4 regions of the Cupriavidus gilardii genome follow, and region 3 is predicted to be linked to each of the others. Evidence: predicted binding sites of a transcription regulator. Region 3 holds the regulator's gene; each other region holds the start of a gene.
The links. Region 3 encodes FNR, which switches genes on or off when oxygen is low (the NO sensors DNR and NnrR bind a similar motif). Its sites were predicted from a motif close to TTGATNNNNATCAA; they were not measured.

Region 1 (4,196 bases), 350 kb from region 3:
ATTTCGAAGGCCCCACGCCAGGCACTTCCGCGGCCAGTGAGGCGCCATCGGGAAACCCGGAGGATTGGCGGCGGCAGTCACGTCGGTGCGGGGGCTTTTATCGCGGCTCTTGAAGCGTCATGCGAGGCGGAACAAGTAGCCCTCGTGCGCTGAGAGCCGTGATCGCGAAGGACGTTCGTCGAATATCTACCAGGCCCCATACCACCCTCGTGCCGCGCACCGCCTTCCAGTTCAACGAGGTTGTGCAGAAATTCCGGATAAAGGACAGGTGGAAGATCTCCATAACCACCAGCGCATTGACTGACAGCGTACGTGCCAGTTCCAGCGATCGGCCGCGGCCGAGTGCGCAAGAGTGGATACCGTAGACGCCGCGCAGCATCCTTGCTGGCCCATGCCAAGCCCATGGCGGTCATCTGGGCCATGGGCAGGCGGCGTTGGATCCCGTCGCGAAGATTCCGGAGCTCAAGGGATGCGCGGGTAAGGTCAGCCTGGCACAGTCCTTTCCGCCTGTCCGTCGTAAGCCGAAGTCGTCGACACAGACGCGTCCCTCAAATCGGAAAACGCTACGACCACGTTACCAAGCGCCTTGGGCAGTGTGACAGTCGGACATGCGGAACCATCCGTCCCCGCATATCCGACACTCAGCTATCGCAGAGCAAGCCCCTTCTTGCCGGACGAGACGCGAACGCGCCGATGGATTTACACCGATATCACCGAAACCGCCGAATCTCCGTGAGAGGCTATGTATTGCCGGCACGCATTCAGCTACGCCTCCTTCCCCGCTCCAAAAGCTCGAATAGCCCCATTCCGACGAGCATGGCGACCACGAATACCACCGCCTTGTAGTCGCGCATGCCCAAGGTGACCAGGGCAGGTCCCGGGCAGAAACCTGCGAGGCCCCAGCCGATGCCAAACAGGAGGCTGCCTCCCACGAGACGTCGGTCGACGACGGTGGCCGTCGGCATTCGCATTGGCAGTCCGAGCAGCGTGGCGCTGCGCCGGCGAGCCACGGCGAAGGCGACAATGCCGACCAGGATGGCACCGGCCATGACAAAAGCAAGCGATGGGTCCCAGTTACCGGCCAGGTCCAGGAATGCCAGGACCTTGGCTGGATTCGCCATACCCGAAATAATCAGGCCGATGCCGAAAACAACGCCAGCCAGAAGTGCAAAGAACCCAGGCATCGTTTCCTCTCAAGCGTCAAGCAGATGGCGGGCGACGAAGACGGTGACGAATCCGGACGCCATGAAGGTGAGAGTGGCCACCAGCGAGCGCGCCGAGAGGCGCGAGATGCCGCACACGCCGTGCCCGCTCGTGCATCCCGCCCCGTAACGCGCGCCGACCCCCACGAGCAGTCCTGCCACGGTCAGTGTGCCGAAGCCGGCGTCGATTCGCGGGATCGGCAGCTGCGCGAATACTCCGTACATGAGTGGAGCGCCCATGAGTCCTGCAATGAATGCCACGCGCCAGGCGACATCGCCGCGCACCGGCGTGAGCAGTCCGCCAAGCACGCCGCTGATGCCGGCGATCCGGCCATTTAGCAGAGCGAACATGGAGGCGGCGATGCCGATAATTATGCCGCCCGCCAGCGGAGCCAATGGAGTGAAGGCACTCCAGTCGATCGTCATGGGGCTATTCCTTAGGACAGTACAGCGGAAACTGGATCGGGCTCCGACACAGCGGGGCTCGTGAGCAGCGGCTCAATTATTCAGCCGAGTGCCGGGAAGCGAGGGACAGCTGGGGCTGGCGGCGCGGATGCCTCCGCTCCAAGGGCATAACCCGACCGCATCCGGTGAAGACCCGGTCGGGCCCTCTCATTCCTCTTGGCCATCAGAGCCATTCCGGCGTACGCCCCTAGTGTGCGTCGTTCGAAGTTGATACCGTGGCCGGCTCCGATTTGTCAGCACGCTGAGCCGGATGGCGAACCAGCAGGACCGGACGCGTCGAGCGATGGACCACACCCTGCGCCACGCTGCCCATCAGCAATCGCTGCATCCCCCTTCGACCATGCGTGCCCATGACAATCAGGTCCGCATTCCACTCTTGCGCCTCGAGCTCGATCGTCGCCGCCACCCTTCCGGGCGCCACCGAGGTTTTTCGCAGCTTCGTACAATGCTCTACACCGGCTCCCGCCAGCGACGCCGCGGCGTCCTGCAGAACCGCTTCCCCGTAAGTAAGCAACGCCTCGGTGACGCCGCCCGGGTCGTATGGGCCTATGCCGTAGTAGATATCGGTACTGTCCACAACATACAAGGCCTGGACTATCGCGCCGCAGCTCTGCGCAAGACGGGCTGCCTGCATTACTGCCAATCGGGACAATTCGCTGCCATCCACCGCTACCAGAATTCGTTTGTACATGATCATGCCCCTCCGCCGCTTGCAATTGCGCGTGAGACAAGCATATGAGCGCGCACCGTCCAGCTATTGATTTGCATCAAGCTCCCTGGCTTCTCCTGCCGCTATTGTCTGACCGGACCTGGCAGCGCCAATGCTGCCGGAGCCGGCCGCCTGTGTCCGTGGCAGCCACACGACCCCAAGGAGACATCCATGCAGACAACCCTTGTACCGCAGCGACTTCGAACCCGTGGCAGCACTGGACCATCGAACCGTCGCGTGTACGACCATGAGGATATGTGCCGAGTGGAAACGCTCCAGGCGGCAGGGGAGCGTTTGCGAATCGTCATTGACCGCCCTTCCCTGCCGAGAGCGCTCGTCGTGATGCTGTACGCAGGCAAAGCCTCATCGCGCATCGCATCGGCAAACTACTTCTGCCGCAAGCTGTGGAAACTGGGCTACGCAACTGCCTTGATCGACATTGCGCCTCGTCGTCACCGGCACTCGGCCGACACTTTCCACAGACATACGGATCTCGTGCACCGCGTCGCCCGCGTCGCGGAATGGCTTGAGTCCGAGGCGCCGTGCGGTCCGATACCTCTGGTATGTGTAGCAGCAGGCGAGTTGGCGTCAGAGGCGACGATGGCGGTGGCCGGTCATGCTACGTTCTGCGCCTTGGTGACCCTGCGCGGTCCGCGAGACCTGGCCAGGAGCGCGAATCAGGATGCCTGCCCTATTCCTGCGTTGGCTATTGTCGGAGGCAACAGCTCGGACACCACCGCGCCAAACCGTGGCGACGGGTCGGCTGACTGTCAGTGCAGCCGGTCGTCGCTGGTGCGAACCCTGTGGGGAACCTTTGACCAGCCGGCTGAACTGTCCCAAGCTGTCTCACTCTGCACCGACTGGCTTGAGACTACTATCCCACGCCAAGCGCCGTCGTCTCGGTAACCGCCGGGTAATGGGCCCTCGTTGCCGCACAGGCTTCACAGCGTGGCATCGTCGCAAAACAAGCCATGTCGAATTGCATACCGAACCAACGCCGCCTCGTTTGGCAAGCCGAGCTTCTCCATCAGACGCATCTTGTACGTGCTGATCGTCTTCGCACTGACACACAGGCCGGCGGCGATCGCCGAGACCGTTTCTCCCAGAACCAGTCTTCGGAACACCTCCATCTCGCGATCCGATAGAGAGAGATGGGGCAATTGCTCCGTCCCGCCCTGAAGCCCGGTGGCAAGCTTTTCCCCGATCGCCTGGCTGACGTAGGTGCCACCGGATGCGACCTTGCCGGTTGCGGCGACCAATTCCGTGGCGGCGCTTTCCTTGGTGAGATAGCCAGACGCGCCGGCTCGGAAAGCCCTGCGCACGTACTCTTCCTCGGCATGCATCGTCAGCACCAGTATCCGCAGCCCAGGAAACTCCGTCCGAATCTGCTTGATCAGCTCCAGCCCACTGCGCCCTGGCATGGACAGATCGAGCACGATCACATCACTGCGGTGTTGCCGCAGCTGGCTGCACACCTGCGTCCCATCTTCGGCTTCCGCCACGACCTCGAAACCACCGGCCCGTTCAAGAATGTGTCGGACGCCGTCTCGTACGACGGCATGGTCGTCCGCGATGAAGACCTTGATCATTGTTTCCCCCCGCTCGGGATCACGTCCGACTGCGGGAAACGAACAGCCAGTCGGAAGCCGTCGCCCGGTCGATACTCCATTGTTGCAGCGCCGCCTAGCAGGCGCGCGCGCTCGCGCACCCCCACGAGCCCCATCGATCTTCCTTCGGCAGATGGCGCCGTGCGGCCGTCCCAGCCGATACCGTTGTCCTGCACCACCAGCTCGTATTGCCCGTCGACGAGTTCAAAGCGG
Region 2 (4,196 bases), 630 kb from region 3:
AAGGACGTCGATATCTACGCGCACGACTGATCTTCGACCGCGCCACGCCGGCCCGGGGGCCGGCGGCGAAACCGGCGGTCGGCCAGGGCCGCCGGTTTTTTTTTGGCATCCGGATACCCGTGGACCGCACAAAAGTGTTGACAGCGATCCAGCGGCCCGTATAATGGCGGTCTTCGTCGGCGAATTAGCTCAGTCGGTTAGAGCGACGGAATCATAATCCGCAGGTCCGGGGTTCGAGTCCCTGATTCGCCACCAGTATTTCGAAGGGGTCAGCGCAAGCTGACCCCTTTTTGTTTTGGCGCCGCCCTCCAGGGTCCCGATCGGGGCTCCTCTCGGGAACCCCTCCCCACCACCCGCCCCCCAGTTCCGTCCTCAGTTCCGGCAGTAAGCCCGCGCCATCGACTTGACCTCGAGCGCCAGCGCGCGGCGCAGCGCCACCGGCTCCAGCACCTCGACCTGCGGCCCGAACGAGCGCAGCCAGCGCACCAGCCAATCGGCCATCTCCACCGTGCAGCGAACCACCAGCGAACCGTCGGGGCCGATCTCCTCGGTCTGATCGGGCGCCATCGGCGCGTCGCGCACGATGTCGCCGCAGCCCTTGGCAAAGCGCACCGCCAGCTTGATATTGCCGTCGCCGTGCAGCCCGAATTCGGCTGCCTCTTCGACGTAGTCGGCCAGCGAGAAATGGTCGGGATAGATGAAGCGCTCCTTCAACGCGTGCGCCGCGTGGACGCGGTCCAGCCGCAGGCATTGCGGTGCCGGCTCTTCGTCTTCCAGTCCGCCCAGATAGACCATGCCGGCCTTCTCGACCACGCCGAGCGGCATCAGCACGCGCTTGCTCTCCGGTTCGAAGCGCGGCCGGTAGACGACCTCCAGGCAGCGCTCCTCGAAGACCGCCGTCAGCACCGGCAGCAGCACGACCTCGCGCAGCCGCGGCGGCACCAGCGGCGAACTGCGCTCGACCACCGATACCTTGCGATGCCAGGCGATCCGCCCGGTGCCGCCCTCGCCGCTGCGCCGGCGCAGTTGCGACTCGGCGGCATCGAACAACGGCCGCAGCAGGGTCGCCATCACCGAGGTGATCTGGCGGCCGGCGAACCGTTTCAGCACCTGCAGGGCCAGCGCCTCCTCGTCGCTGAGCCAGGTGCCGGCGTTGGACAGCATCCGGCCGGCGCCTTCGGCGCGGCGCCACATCAGGCCGCGCCCTTGCGCGCGGCACTCCGCCGAGCCGTCGGCGAGCAACAGCACCAGCCGCTGCTGCAGCACCTCGGCGGGCGGCTCGGCGACGCCGAGGGCGGCAAGGCCGTGCGCCACGTCCTCGGCGCTCATCCAGCGGCGGGGACCACCGTCGTCAAGCAGGACGGAAAGAATGGAAACGTCGAGTTGCGAATCGAACTGTTGGGCCATAAAGCGCAATCAGAGGTTGGTCATCCGTGGGGAGAGCGAAGCCTATCAAGCGGGGCGTCCGGAAATGAAGGAAATGGACAAGGAACGACGGTTCCCGGCACGCACTTCGGCCCTCCGAAACGAAAGTGCGAGCAACAGCCTATGCGATGCCCGCCGGCACGCGGAGTGGGCAAGGCCCAGGCCGGTGCAGCACAAGCATTCGCATTGTTAAAAACTTTGAATAACTGATACGAGGCAGCGTCGCGTCGCTGCCCGGATGTGAGCCTATTCTTCTCACATCGGCTGACGACATCCCGCCGCAAAACGATTCTTAAAAATTCAACAAATGGAGAAAATCATGAAGATCACCACCACCCGCCTGGTTCTCAGCGCCGCCATCGCCGGTACCGCGCTGCTGTCGCTGAACAGCGTGTTCGCCGCGCCGGTGCGCGGATCGCATGCCGGCGACGACTATGGCTACACGTTCCGCTCGACGGACCGCTTCGCCGACGGCGGGCGCGCCTTCAACGTCTACGGGGACGGCGCCCGCACGCACGACGTCTACAGCGAGGGCGCACGTACCAGCACCCGCGGCGATTACCCCGCTCCGATCGGCGAATGAGCCGGCACGTTGTGACGAAGCGAAGGAGCGAGCGATGAGCGTTCGAGACAATGCACTGATCGTGGCGGCGTGGATCGGCGCCTGCCTCGCCAGTGGCTGGCTAGTGACCTTTACGGGGATGCTGCTGTCGCAGTAAGTGCAGGATCAGGCATGCAATTCGGCGAAGTGCCGAGTTTTTGACCGGAATCATGGCGAGATCGCCGCCTAGCTGCCATCATGAATTCAGCCAGGCACGGCAACGCCGAACCGCCTGGCCGTCGACAACGCCTGCAAGGCCCCTGATAGGAGAACCCTCGCCATGACCCATATCGTGCTCGCCACTGACGGCTCCGCCTTCAGCGACGCCGCCGCCCGCTTTATCGCCGAAGGGAAGCTGCTGCAGGGCGAACGGACCGTGCATGTGGTGCACGTCGCCCCGGAGGTCACCGGACAGGTCCGCGCCTTCGTCAGCAAGGACGCGATCGACGACTGGCATCGGGAGGAGAGCGAAAAGGCGATGCGCTCGGTCTGCGACATCCTGGCCGCCGCGCAGCTGCGCGTGGAAAAGCATGCGCTGAGCGGCTTTCCGCCGGACCGGATCGTGGCGCTGGCCAAATCGGTCAACGCCGATGCGATCGTGATCGGCACCCATGGCCGCGGATCGTTCTTCGACGCGGTGCTCGGCTCGGTCGCCGGCCGCGTGGTGGCGCATGCGTCGTGCCCGGTGATCCTGGTAAAGGCGCCGGAGAAGGCGTGATGGTGTGATGGCCTGATGATGCGGGCCATTCCAGGCCCACAGTGTGACGAGCGCCGCGGTCGCGCCCGGGACGATCGGCAGCCCGGCCGATCAACTCGCGATCAACTCGGGATCAAGCCGCGATCAAGCCGACCACAGCGGCGGCTCGTCCATCAGCGCGATCTGTTCGCGCAGTTCGAGGATGCGGTCCTGCCAGTAGCGCGCCGTGCCGAACCACGGAAACGCGGCCGGAAAGGCCGGATCGTTCCAGCGGCTCGCCAGCCAGGCGCTGTAGTGCAGCAGGCGCAGCGTGCGCAGCGCCTCGACCAGATGCAGTTCGCGCGTCGGGAATTCGGCGAAGTCCTCGTAGCCGGCCACGATATCGGCCAACTGGCTCTGCATCGCGGCGCGGTCTCCCTCCAGCAGCATCCACAGGTCCTGTACCGCGGGGCCGGTCCGGCTGTCGTCGAAGTCGACGAAATGCGGACCGGCGCTGCCGCCGCGGGCCTGATCCGCGTCGATCCACAACAGGTTGCCGCGATGGCAGTCGCCATGCAGCCGCAGCATCGCCACGTCGCCCGCGCGCTCGTAGCAGCGCCGCACGCCATCGATGGCGAGATCGGCGGCGGCCTGCCAGGCCGGCCGCAGATCGGCCGGGATGCAGTCCTGCGCCAGCAGCCAGTCGCGCGGCGCCACGCCGAAGGTCTCGACATCGAGCGCGGGCCGATGAAGATAGGGCCGGGTCGCGCCCACGGCATGGATGCGGCCGATGAATCGGCCCAGCCAGGTCAGCGTATCGGCGCGATTGAGCTCGGGCTCGCGGCCGCCGCAGCGCGGGAACACCGCGAAGCGAAAGCCCGCATGCGACAGCAGCGTGCTGCCGCCGCACTCGAGCGGCGGCACGGCGGGGATCTCGGCCTCGGCGAGCTGCCGCACGAAGGCATGTTCCTCGAGGATGGCGGCGTCGCTCCAGCGTCCGGGACGGTAGAACTTCATCACCAGTGGCGCGCCGTCCTCGACCCCGGCCTGCCAGACCCGATTCTCGTAGCTGTTCAGCGCCAGCAGCCGGCCGTCCGGCATGAAGCCGGCCGCCTCGAGCGCATCGAGGATCAGGTCGGGCGTCAGCCCCGCGAACGGAATGTCCGGCGAGGCGGCGGGATCGGGCGACGTCACCATGGCTAAGCGCTAGCTTAGGACACCGCGCGCGTCAGGACCCCTGCCGCGAACGCTGTCCGCCGAGCAATGCCGCCTGCGGGCCGGGGCGGCGGTTGCGCGACGGACCGTTCGACTCGGACGCCGGGCGCGGCGCGGCCTGCGCACGTTCGCCATTGCCGGCCGGGCGGCCGGGGCCCTTCACCTGGCCATTGGCCTGGCCGCCGGGCTTGCCGTTGCGCTGCGGCGCAACGCCTGCTTCCTGCGGACGCGGGGAACGCGGCTGGCGCGGCGGCCGCGCTTCCGTACGGCGCTCGCCCG
Region 3 (4,196 bases):
GTGTGCGGCCTGTCTTTGCATCTGCGTCCGTGACACCCGGACGCGCTGGAGATTGGTCGATTCAGCGGCGCGCGTTCCGCTTCAGGGACGCCTGCCGCCATTCATCGCGCAGCCGACCGGGATGCTTGCCGCATCGGGTCCGCGCGCTTCTCATCGGTGCATCGATTGCCGGTCCGTTCCGGCAGAAGATCGTCCGCCCGTCTCCCGATATCGGTCGGCGGAAGGACCAGCGTGTCGCGCCGTCTCCCCTGTTGCGGCCGACACGCCCGGACAGCCGCGACCGTCCGGAATGCGAGACAACTTGGTCATGGCCTGGCGTGCAGCCTGTCGGGCCCCTCGCTGCCACGCCGCTGGCCGGTATTCTTGGCCGATGTCGACATCGGATGTTCTAGCCGGACAGTGCGGGGAGGGAGATGGGTATGGATACCCATGAGTGCCTTGACAGACGCCTGGATCAAGCGCGACCGGGCGACCACGACACCTGCGCGAAAGCGGCCCGGTCGCGGTGGCTTCCCGCGATTGTATGGCATTCCCGCGCCGGCCTGCAACCGCGGGCTTGGCAGCCGCGCGGCGGCCCGCCGTCACAAGGTCAGGCAGAAGCCGTGCGCGGCCAGCGTTTCGGGCAGCATCGCGGCCCGCGCGAGACCGGCCGCACCGAACAGTGCGACCGCCGCGCCGATGCCGCGGCGGACCCACGGCCGGCGCGCCAGCACGCGCAAGCCGGCCGACAGGCTGGACAGCATCAGCAGATTGGGCAGCGTGCCCAGGCCGAAGGCCAGCATCACCAGCGCGCCCGACGCGGCGCTGCCCGCCAGCAAGGCCAGCGCGAGCGCGGCGTAGACCATGCCGCACGGCACCAGCCCCCAGGCCAGTCCGGCGGCGTAGCGGCGCAGCAGGCGCCGGGCGCCGCGCGGGGCCGCGCCGGCTTCCTTGCGTGCGATGGTTCTTCCGCCCCAGCGCGCCCAGCTTGCCGCAAGCCGCCGTGCCAGGGCCTCGACGCCGGGAACGCGTCCGGCCAGCCGCGCGCCGCCCAACGCCCACAGCCCGGCCAGCAGCAGGCTCGCGCTGCCGGCCGCGAACAGCGCGCGCTGCACCGGCAGATACTGCACCTTCCACGCGGCCGCGCCGGCCGCGCCGAGCAAGGCGCCGAGCACCGCATAGGCGCTCAGGCGGCCGGCATGCAGGACCAGCAGTTCGCGGACCCACGCCGCGCGGCTGCGGTACAGCGCCACCGGCGCGGCTTGCCTCGCATCGTTGCCCTCGAGTACCAGCGCAATGCCGCCGCACATCGCCGCACAGTGGACGCCGCCCAACAGTGCCAGCAGAAACACGCTTGCCAGTACGCCGATCGCCATCTCACGCTCCCCTCGACGGGATGCCGCACGGTAGAATGCCCGGACGCTTCACGTCCATCGCCATGCCGATGGCAACTCCCTCCCTTCGCGCGGATTCCAATTGCTGAACGCCATTCCCCTGAACGACCAATCGACCCGCTGCTCCACCTGCTCGCTGGGACAGCTGTGCCTGCCGGTCGGCATGTCGGCGCAGGACGTCGAAAAGATGGACACGCTGGTGCAGGAGCGCGTGCGCGTGCGCAAGGGCGAATCGCTGTATCGCCTCGGCGATCCACTGGACGCGGTCTATGCGATCCGCTTCGGCACGCTGAAGACGCACGTGACGATGGAAGACGGCCGCGCGCAGATCACGGGCTTTCACCTGCCCGGCGAAGTGGTCGGTTTCGATGGACTGACCGAGATGCGGCATGCGTCGGACGCGACCGCGCTCGAAGACACCGAGGTCTGCGTGGTCCGCTACAACGAGATCCAGACGCTGTCGGCCTCGCTGCCTTCGCTGCAGCACCAGTTCATGCGGCTGATGAGCCGCGAAATCACGCAGGACCAGATGATGCTGATCACGCTGGGCTCGATGCGCGCCGAGGAGCGGCTCGCCGGCTTTCTGATCAGCCTGTCCGAACGCCTGTCGGCACGCGGCTATTCGCCGTCCGAGTTCGTGCTGCGGATGAGCCGCGAGGAAATCGGCAGCTATCTGGGCCTGAAGCTCGAGACCGTCAGCCGGCTGTTCTCGCGCTTCGCCGAAGCGGGCCTGATCCAGATCCGCCAGCGCCATGTGAAGCTGGTCGACATGGACGGCATCCGTCAGCTGCTGGGCAAGACCGCCTGCTGATCCCGGCCCGGCGGTGGCCGCGGTGGCGCCCGCGGCAGCCGTTCCCCGCATTGCCACCGCGCTACTCCAGTTCGTCGGCCGCCGACATCGGCGACGACATCGGCGCCAGCATCGACGCCGGCAGCATGCACACCGTCAGTGCGCTGGACAGCGCGCACACCGCCCACGCCAGGCCGAAGCCGAGCGTATAGACCGCGCCGTGCGACAGCTCGAGTGGCCGGCCGAAGATCCGCAGATCGCGCGGATCGATCAGCGAGAACACCAGCACGAAGGCCATGGCCGCGCCGACGAAGGCGGGCCACAGCACCCAGATCAGCCAGCGCGCCTTCATGGCCGTGCCACCGATCGGGGATCGACCGCGTCGCGCGAGTCCTGCGTGGCAGCCGAAGCCGCCACCGCCGCCGGCGTCGCCGCCTGCCGGACCAGCAGCCCCTGACGCACCACGCCGTCGACGATCGGCCGGTCCGCGTGCTGCATCGCGACCCAGATCGTCACCGCACAGCCGATCATCGCCAGCGCCGGGCCACTGATCAGCAGCCACGGCCACGGCTCCTTCCACCATGGTTTGCATTGGGACATGTCGATGCCTCGTTACGGTTGGTCGGGAACGAAAAAGCGGGTGGACTGCCGCACTTGCACACGGTCGGCTGCAAGCCCGGCCCCGGACTCTGCGGGCGAGCCGCTGACCACGATATCGACCACATGGGTGCCCGACGCGGCCTGCTCCAGCGGCACGCGCAGCCGCAGCGGCAGCAGCCGGTTCGATGTGGGCGCGAGGTGGCCGGCACCGCGCTCGTATTCGACGGACAGGCCCGGCAGACCGGGGCTTTCCGCCGCGATGGCGACATCCATCTCGCCCTCGGTGGTATTGATCAGCTGCAGCCGGTAGACGTTTTCGATCCAGCGCCCGTCGACTTCGCGCGCCAGCGCCTGCCGGTCGCGGATGATGTCCACCTTCAGCGGCGTGCGCACGGCCACCGACCAGACGAAGCCGCCGGCCAGCGCCAGCCACAGCACCGCATACAACACGATGCGCGGGCGGACCACGCGGCGGCGCGCATTGGCCGCGGACAGCGCGCGCCGCATCGCGTTCTCGGAGGTGTAGCGAATCAGCCCGCGCGGATAACGCATCTTGTCCATGACCTGATTGCAGGCATCGATGCAGGCCCCGCAGCCGATGCACTCGTACTGCAGCCCGTCGCGGATGTCGATGCCGGTCGGGCAGACCTGCACGCAGATGCTGCAGTCCACGCAGTCGCCGATGCCGAGCGCGCGCGGGTCGGCCTTGCGCGAGCGCGAGCCGCGCGGCTCGCCGCGCCGCGTGTCGTAGGTGACCACATAGGTGTCCTTGTCGACCATCACGCTCTGGAACCGCGCATACGGGCACATGTACTTGCAGACCTGCTCGCGCATGAAGCCGGCATTGCCCCAGGTGGCGAACGCGTAGAAGCCGATCCAGAACGTTTCCCACGGCCCGGTGGACAGGTTCAGCACCGCCCGGCCCAGCGCATCGATCGGCGAGAAATAGCCGACGAAGGTAAAGCCGGTCCACAGGGCGATCGCGATCCACAGCAGATGCTTGGTCGCCTTCAGGCGCAGCTTGCGCGGGCCCCAGCGTTCGCCGTCGAGCCGGATGCGGGCGATGCGGTCGCCCTCGACCTTGCGCTCGATCCACAGGAAGATCTCGGTGTAGACGGTCTGCGGACAGGCATAGCCGCAGAACAGCCGTCCGGCGATCGCGGTGAACAGGAACAGCGACAGCGCCGAGATCACCAGCAGCACGGCCAGATAGATCACGTCCTGCGGCCACAGCACCAGGCCGAACAGATAGAACTTGCGTGCGCCCAGGTCGAACAGCACCGCCTGGCGGCCGTTCCATTGCAGCCACGGCGTACCGTAGAACACCAGCTGCGTGGCCAGCACCATGGCGATGCGCCAGCTGGCGAACGCGCCGGTCACGGCGCGCGGATAGATCTTGCGCCGAACCTCGTACAGCGAGGCCTCGGTCGGGT
Region 4 (4,196 bases), 590 kb from region 3:
TGACCCGACGCTACCGAGGCCCTTATCGGAGGACCATGAGACCCACGGTCCGTCAGACCAAATCCGAACATACGCGGCAAAATAAAAAAACGCCGGGCCAAGGCCCGGCGTCTTCATGTGGCAGCATTCGCCGAAGCGACTGTCGCCCCGCGGGTCAATGCACCACCCGCCCAAACGTGAACTCGCCGTTCTGGTAGTCCACCGGCACGACGTCCTTGGCGGCGAACTTGCCCTCCAGGATCAGCCGCGCGACCGGGTTTTCGATCTGCTGCTGGATCGCGCGCTTCAGCGGGCGGGCGCCGAACACCGGATCGTAGCCCGCGCTGGCGATGCGCTCGAGCGCCGCGTCGCTGACCTCCAGCGCCATGTCCATGCGCGCAAGACGCGACTGCAGCCGCTGCAGCTGGATCTTCGCGATCGACTCGATGTGCTTCTGGTCGAGCGCGTGGAACACCACCACTTCGTCGATGCGGTTCAGGAACTCCGGCCGGAACTGCGTCTTGACCTCCTGCCACACGGCGCCCTTGACGGCCTCGTGCGGTTCGCCGCTCATCTGCTGGATGATCTGCGAGCCCAGGTTCGAGGTCATCACGATCACCGTGTTCTTGAAGTCCACGGTGCGGCCCTGGCCGTCGGTCAGCCGGCCATCGTCGAGCACCTGCAGCAGCACGTTGAACACGTCCGGGTGGGCCTTCTCGACTTCGTCGAGCAGCACCACGCTGTACGGCTTGCGCCGTACCGCCTCGGTCAGGTAACCGCCTTCCTCGTAGCCGACATAGCCCGGCGGCGCGCCGATCAGCCGCGACACGCTGTGCTTCTCCATGAATTCGCTCATGTCGATGCGGATCAGGTGCTCCTCGGAGTCGAACAGGAACTCGGCCAGCGCCTTGCACAGCTCGGTCTTGCCGACGCCGGTCGGGCCGAGGAACAGGAACGAGCCATACGGCTTGTTCTCGTCGGCCAGCCCCGCGCGCGAACGGCGGATCGCGTCGGACACCAGCCGCACGGCCTCGTCCTGGCCGACCACCCGCTTGTGCAGATAGTCCTCCATCGCGATCAGCTTCTCGCGCTCGCCCTGCATCATCTTCGCCACCGGAATGCCGGTCGCGCGGCTGACCACCTCGGCGATCTCCTCGGCGCCGACCTGCGTGCGCAGCAGACGGTTCGGCTGCTTCTGCTCGCTGGCCTCCGCCGCGGTGGCGGCCTTGAGCTTGCCTTCGAGTTCCGGCAGCTTGCCGTACTGCAGCTCGGCGACCTTGTCGAGCTTGCCCTCGCGCTGCAGCCGCGCGATCTCCAGGCGGATCTTGTCGATCTCCTCCTTCAGCGCGGCGGCGCCCTGGGCAGCCCCCTTCTCGGCCTTCCAGATCTCGTCGAGATCGGCGTAGTCCTTCTCGAGCCGTTCGATCTCCTGCTCGATCAGTTCGAGCCGCTTGCGCGAGGCCTCGTCGGTCTCCTTCTTGACCGCCTCGCGTTCGATCTTCAGCTGGATCGTGCGGCGCTCGAGCTTGTCCATCTCCTCCGGCTTGGAGTCGATTTCCATCTTGATGCGCGCGGCCGCCTCGTCGATCAGGTCGATCGCCTTGTCCGGCAGGAATCGGTCGGTGATATAGCGGTGCGACAGCTCGGCCGCGGCGACGATGGCCGGGTCGGTGATCTCGACACCGTGGTGCAGCTCGTACTTTTCCTGCAGGCCGCGCAGGATCGCGATGGTCGCCTCGACCGTGGGCTCGTCGACCAGCACCTTCTGGAAGCGGCGCTCCAGCGCGGCATCCTTCTCGATGTACTTGCGGTATTCGTCCAGCGTGGTGGCGCCGATGCAGTGCAGCTCGCCGCGCGCCAGCGCCGGCTTGAGCATGTTGCCGGCGTCGATCGCGCCCTCGGCCTTGCCGGCGCCGACCATCGTGTGGATCTCGTCGATGAAGACGATGGTCTGGCCCTCGTCCTTGGCGATATCGGACAGCACCGCCTTGAGCCGCTCCTCGAACTCGCCGCGATACTTGGCGCCGGCCAGCAGGCCCGCCATGTCGAGCACCAGCACGCGCTTGTTCTTCAGGGTCTCGGGGACTTCGCCGTTGACGATGCGCTGCGCCAGGCCCTCGACGATCGCGGTCTTGCCGACGCCGGGCTCGCCGATCAGCACCGGGTTGTTCTTGGTGCGGCGCTGCAGGATCTGGATCGCGCGGCGGATCTCGTCGTCGCGGCCGATCACCGGATCGAGCTTGCCCATGCGGGCGCGCTCGGTCAGGTCGATCGTGTACTTCTTCAGCGCCTCGCGCTGGGCCTCGGCATCGGCGCTGTTGACCGACTCGCCGCCGCGCACCGCGTCGATCGCCGCCTCCAGCGACTTGCGGCTCATGCCGTGCTCGCGCGCGATGCGGCCGGTCTCGCCCTTGTCGTCGGCGACCGCGAGCAGGAACAGCTCGCTGGCGACGAACTGGTCGCCGCGCTTGATCGCCTCCTTCTCGGTGGCGTTGAACAGCGCCGCCAGCTCGCGGCCGAGCTGGACCTCGCTGGTGCCCTGCACCTGCGGCAGCCGCTTGATCGCGGCGTCCAGCGCGCTGGCCAGGCCGTTGATGTTGACGCCGGCGCGCGAGAGCAGCGCGCGCGCCGAGCCGTCGTTCTGCGCCAGCAGCGCGCGCAGCAGGTGCTGCGGTTCGATGTATTGGTTGTCGTTGCCGATCGCCAGCGTCTGGGCATCGGCCAGCGCTTCCTGGAATCGGGTAGTCAGTTTGTCAAGACGCATAGGGAAATCCTCACTGGGATACGTGTCCCGAGGCGGCCCCAGCGGCGCAGTCGCAGAGCACCGCGTCGTCGGCCGGCAGGACACCGGATGTCACTGCCGAAGATAGGGCTTTGCCGTGACATTTCAAGACGAAACGATGCGTATTTGATGTGGCGCAAGCAGCGCGCCATCGGACGGATCAGGAAGGAACCGCGGTCTGGCGGCCCTGCGCGAGGCCGCCGGCATCGCCGGCAAGCTTGCGCTCCAGGTTGCGGACCAGCACCAGCGCCTCGCCCTGCAGCACCGGCCGGCCGTCCTCGCCGGTGATGTCGGTGGCCAGGTTGACCAACTCCTTGTCGGCGCGCAGCCGCACGATCCGTACCGAGGCCCGCAGCGGCTCGCCCAGCCGGGCGGCCGCGCGCAGCCGCAGCGACTGCTTCATCCAGCCGGTGCCGCGCCCCGGCAGGCGGGTGCCGAGCAGGTCGGAGAACATGCCGGCCAGCAGCGGCAGCGGCACCAGCGGGCCGTCGAAACCGCGGCGCCGGGCCAGCGCCGCGTCGGCATACAGCGGATTGGCGTCCCCGCTCAGCGCCACGTACTCGTCGAGATCGGCCCGCTCGAAGGCGCGCACCGCGTCGGCCTGCTGCCCCGGCCTCAGGTGGTACAGCGCCGCATCGCCTGCCGCCGCGGCGCCCGCGCCGCCTGCACCGGACACGAGCGGCCCGGCCAGCGCGGCCGCGTCGGGATCGAGCAGCAGCTCGGCGTCGCCGCTGGCGGTGACCGGCGCCTCCCCCGCCGGCAACGCGCGGCCGCCGCGCTGCACGCAACGGATCGCGGTGCGCAGCCCGATCCGTCCGGCCGCCCCCTCCCCCGGCACCAGCTCCGCCACCACGCCGTCGCCGACGTAGGTCGGCTGCGGGAACATCAGCGTCTGCGCCAGCGGCAGCACCGGCCCGGCGCGGCCGCGCTGCATCTGCGCGCACAGCAACGAGAACAGCAGCATGCCGTGCGCGACGGTGGCGCCGAAATGCGTGCCGCGCGCAAACGCCGGGTCGCAGTGGATCGGATTGTCGTCGCGCGACAGCCTCGCGAAGCGATCGAAGTCCTGCTGCGTCAGCACGCGCGGCGCGGACGGTACGGAAGACCCGGAAGGCTGGGAAGGCTGCGGGATGGCCATCGTCACTGCGGCACCTCGACGATGCCCCCGACGACCTCGATGCGGTCGCCGGCGGCAGGGTTGGCGGCAAAGCCGGGAACATTGGACGGCTGGATTGCCGGCGCGGGCGAGTTCGGCGTACCGCCGCGCGGCACCGTACGCACCACCTGCGACGGCGGCAGCGGCGTGCCGTTGCGCAGATGGTCGTACATCGCGTCGAGCGCGCGGTTCAGGTACAGATGCAGCGGCACATAGCGATTGCCATAGCCGGGCACCAGCGCATTGAAGGCGTCGAAGTGCTGGGCGTTGGTCACCTCG

Region 1: the regulator FNR is predicted to act here: its motif matches at 2,425-2,438, upstream of FOB47_RS17225 (universal stress protein).
Region 2: the regulator FNR is predicted to act here: its motif matches at 2,185-2,198, upstream of FOB47_RS21415 (universal stress protein).
Region 4: the regulator FNR is predicted to act here: its motif matches at 2,888-2,901, upstream of clpB (ATP-dependent chaperone ClpB).

What each region holds. Positions count from the first base shown of each region.
Region 1 covers NZ_CP054626.1:1,520,381-1,524,576, reverse strand. Annotated here, with positions in the region: gene FOB47_RS17235 (DUF6691 family protein) at 762-1,184, opposite strand; gene FOB47_RS17230 (YeeE/YedE family protein) at 1,194-1,628, opposite strand; gene FOB47_RS17225 (universal stress protein) at 1,855-2,358, opposite strand; gene FOB47_RS17220 (response regulator) at 3,318-3,965, opposite strand; gene FOB47_RS17215 (PAS domain-containing sensor histidine kinase) at 3,962-4,196, opposite strand, start outside.
Region 2 covers NZ_CP054626.1:2,500,885-2,505,080, forward strand. Annotated here, with positions in the region: gene FOB47_RS21395 (MFS transporter) at 1-30, shown strand, start outside; tRNA gene FOB47_RS21400 (tRNA-Met) at 179-255, shown strand; gene FOB47_RS21405 (helix-turn-helix transcriptional regulator) at 373-1,407, opposite strand; gene FOB47_RS21410 (hypothetical protein) at 1,745-2,008, shown strand; gene FOB47_RS21415 (universal stress protein) at 2,307-2,744, shown strand; gene FOB47_RS21420 (serine/threonine protein kinase) at 2,868-3,899, opposite strand; gene FOB47_RS21425 (DEAD/DEAH box helicase) at 3,931-4,196, opposite strand, start outside.
Region 3 covers NZ_CP054626.1:1,866,102-1,870,297, forward strand. Annotated here, with positions in the region: gene FOB47_RS18675 (sulfite exporter TauE/SafE family protein) at 582-1,355, opposite strand; gene fnr (fumarate/nitrate reduction transcriptional regulator Fnr) at 1,537-2,184, shown strand; gene FOB47_RS18685 (hypothetical protein) at 2,246-2,515, opposite strand; gene FOB47_RS18690 (FixH family protein) at 2,512-2,763, opposite strand; gene ccoG (cytochrome c oxidase accessory protein CcoG) at 2,776-4,196, opposite strand, start outside.
Region 4 covers NZ_CP054626.1:1,275,911-1,280,106, reverse strand. Annotated here, with positions in the region: gene clpB (ATP-dependent chaperone ClpB) at 155-2,743, opposite strand; gene FOB47_RS16120 (MaoC/PaaZ C-terminal domain-containing protein) at 2,922-3,899, opposite strand; gene FOB47_RS16115 (D-(-)-3-hydroxybutyrate oligomer hydrolase) at 3,902-4,196, opposite strand, start outside.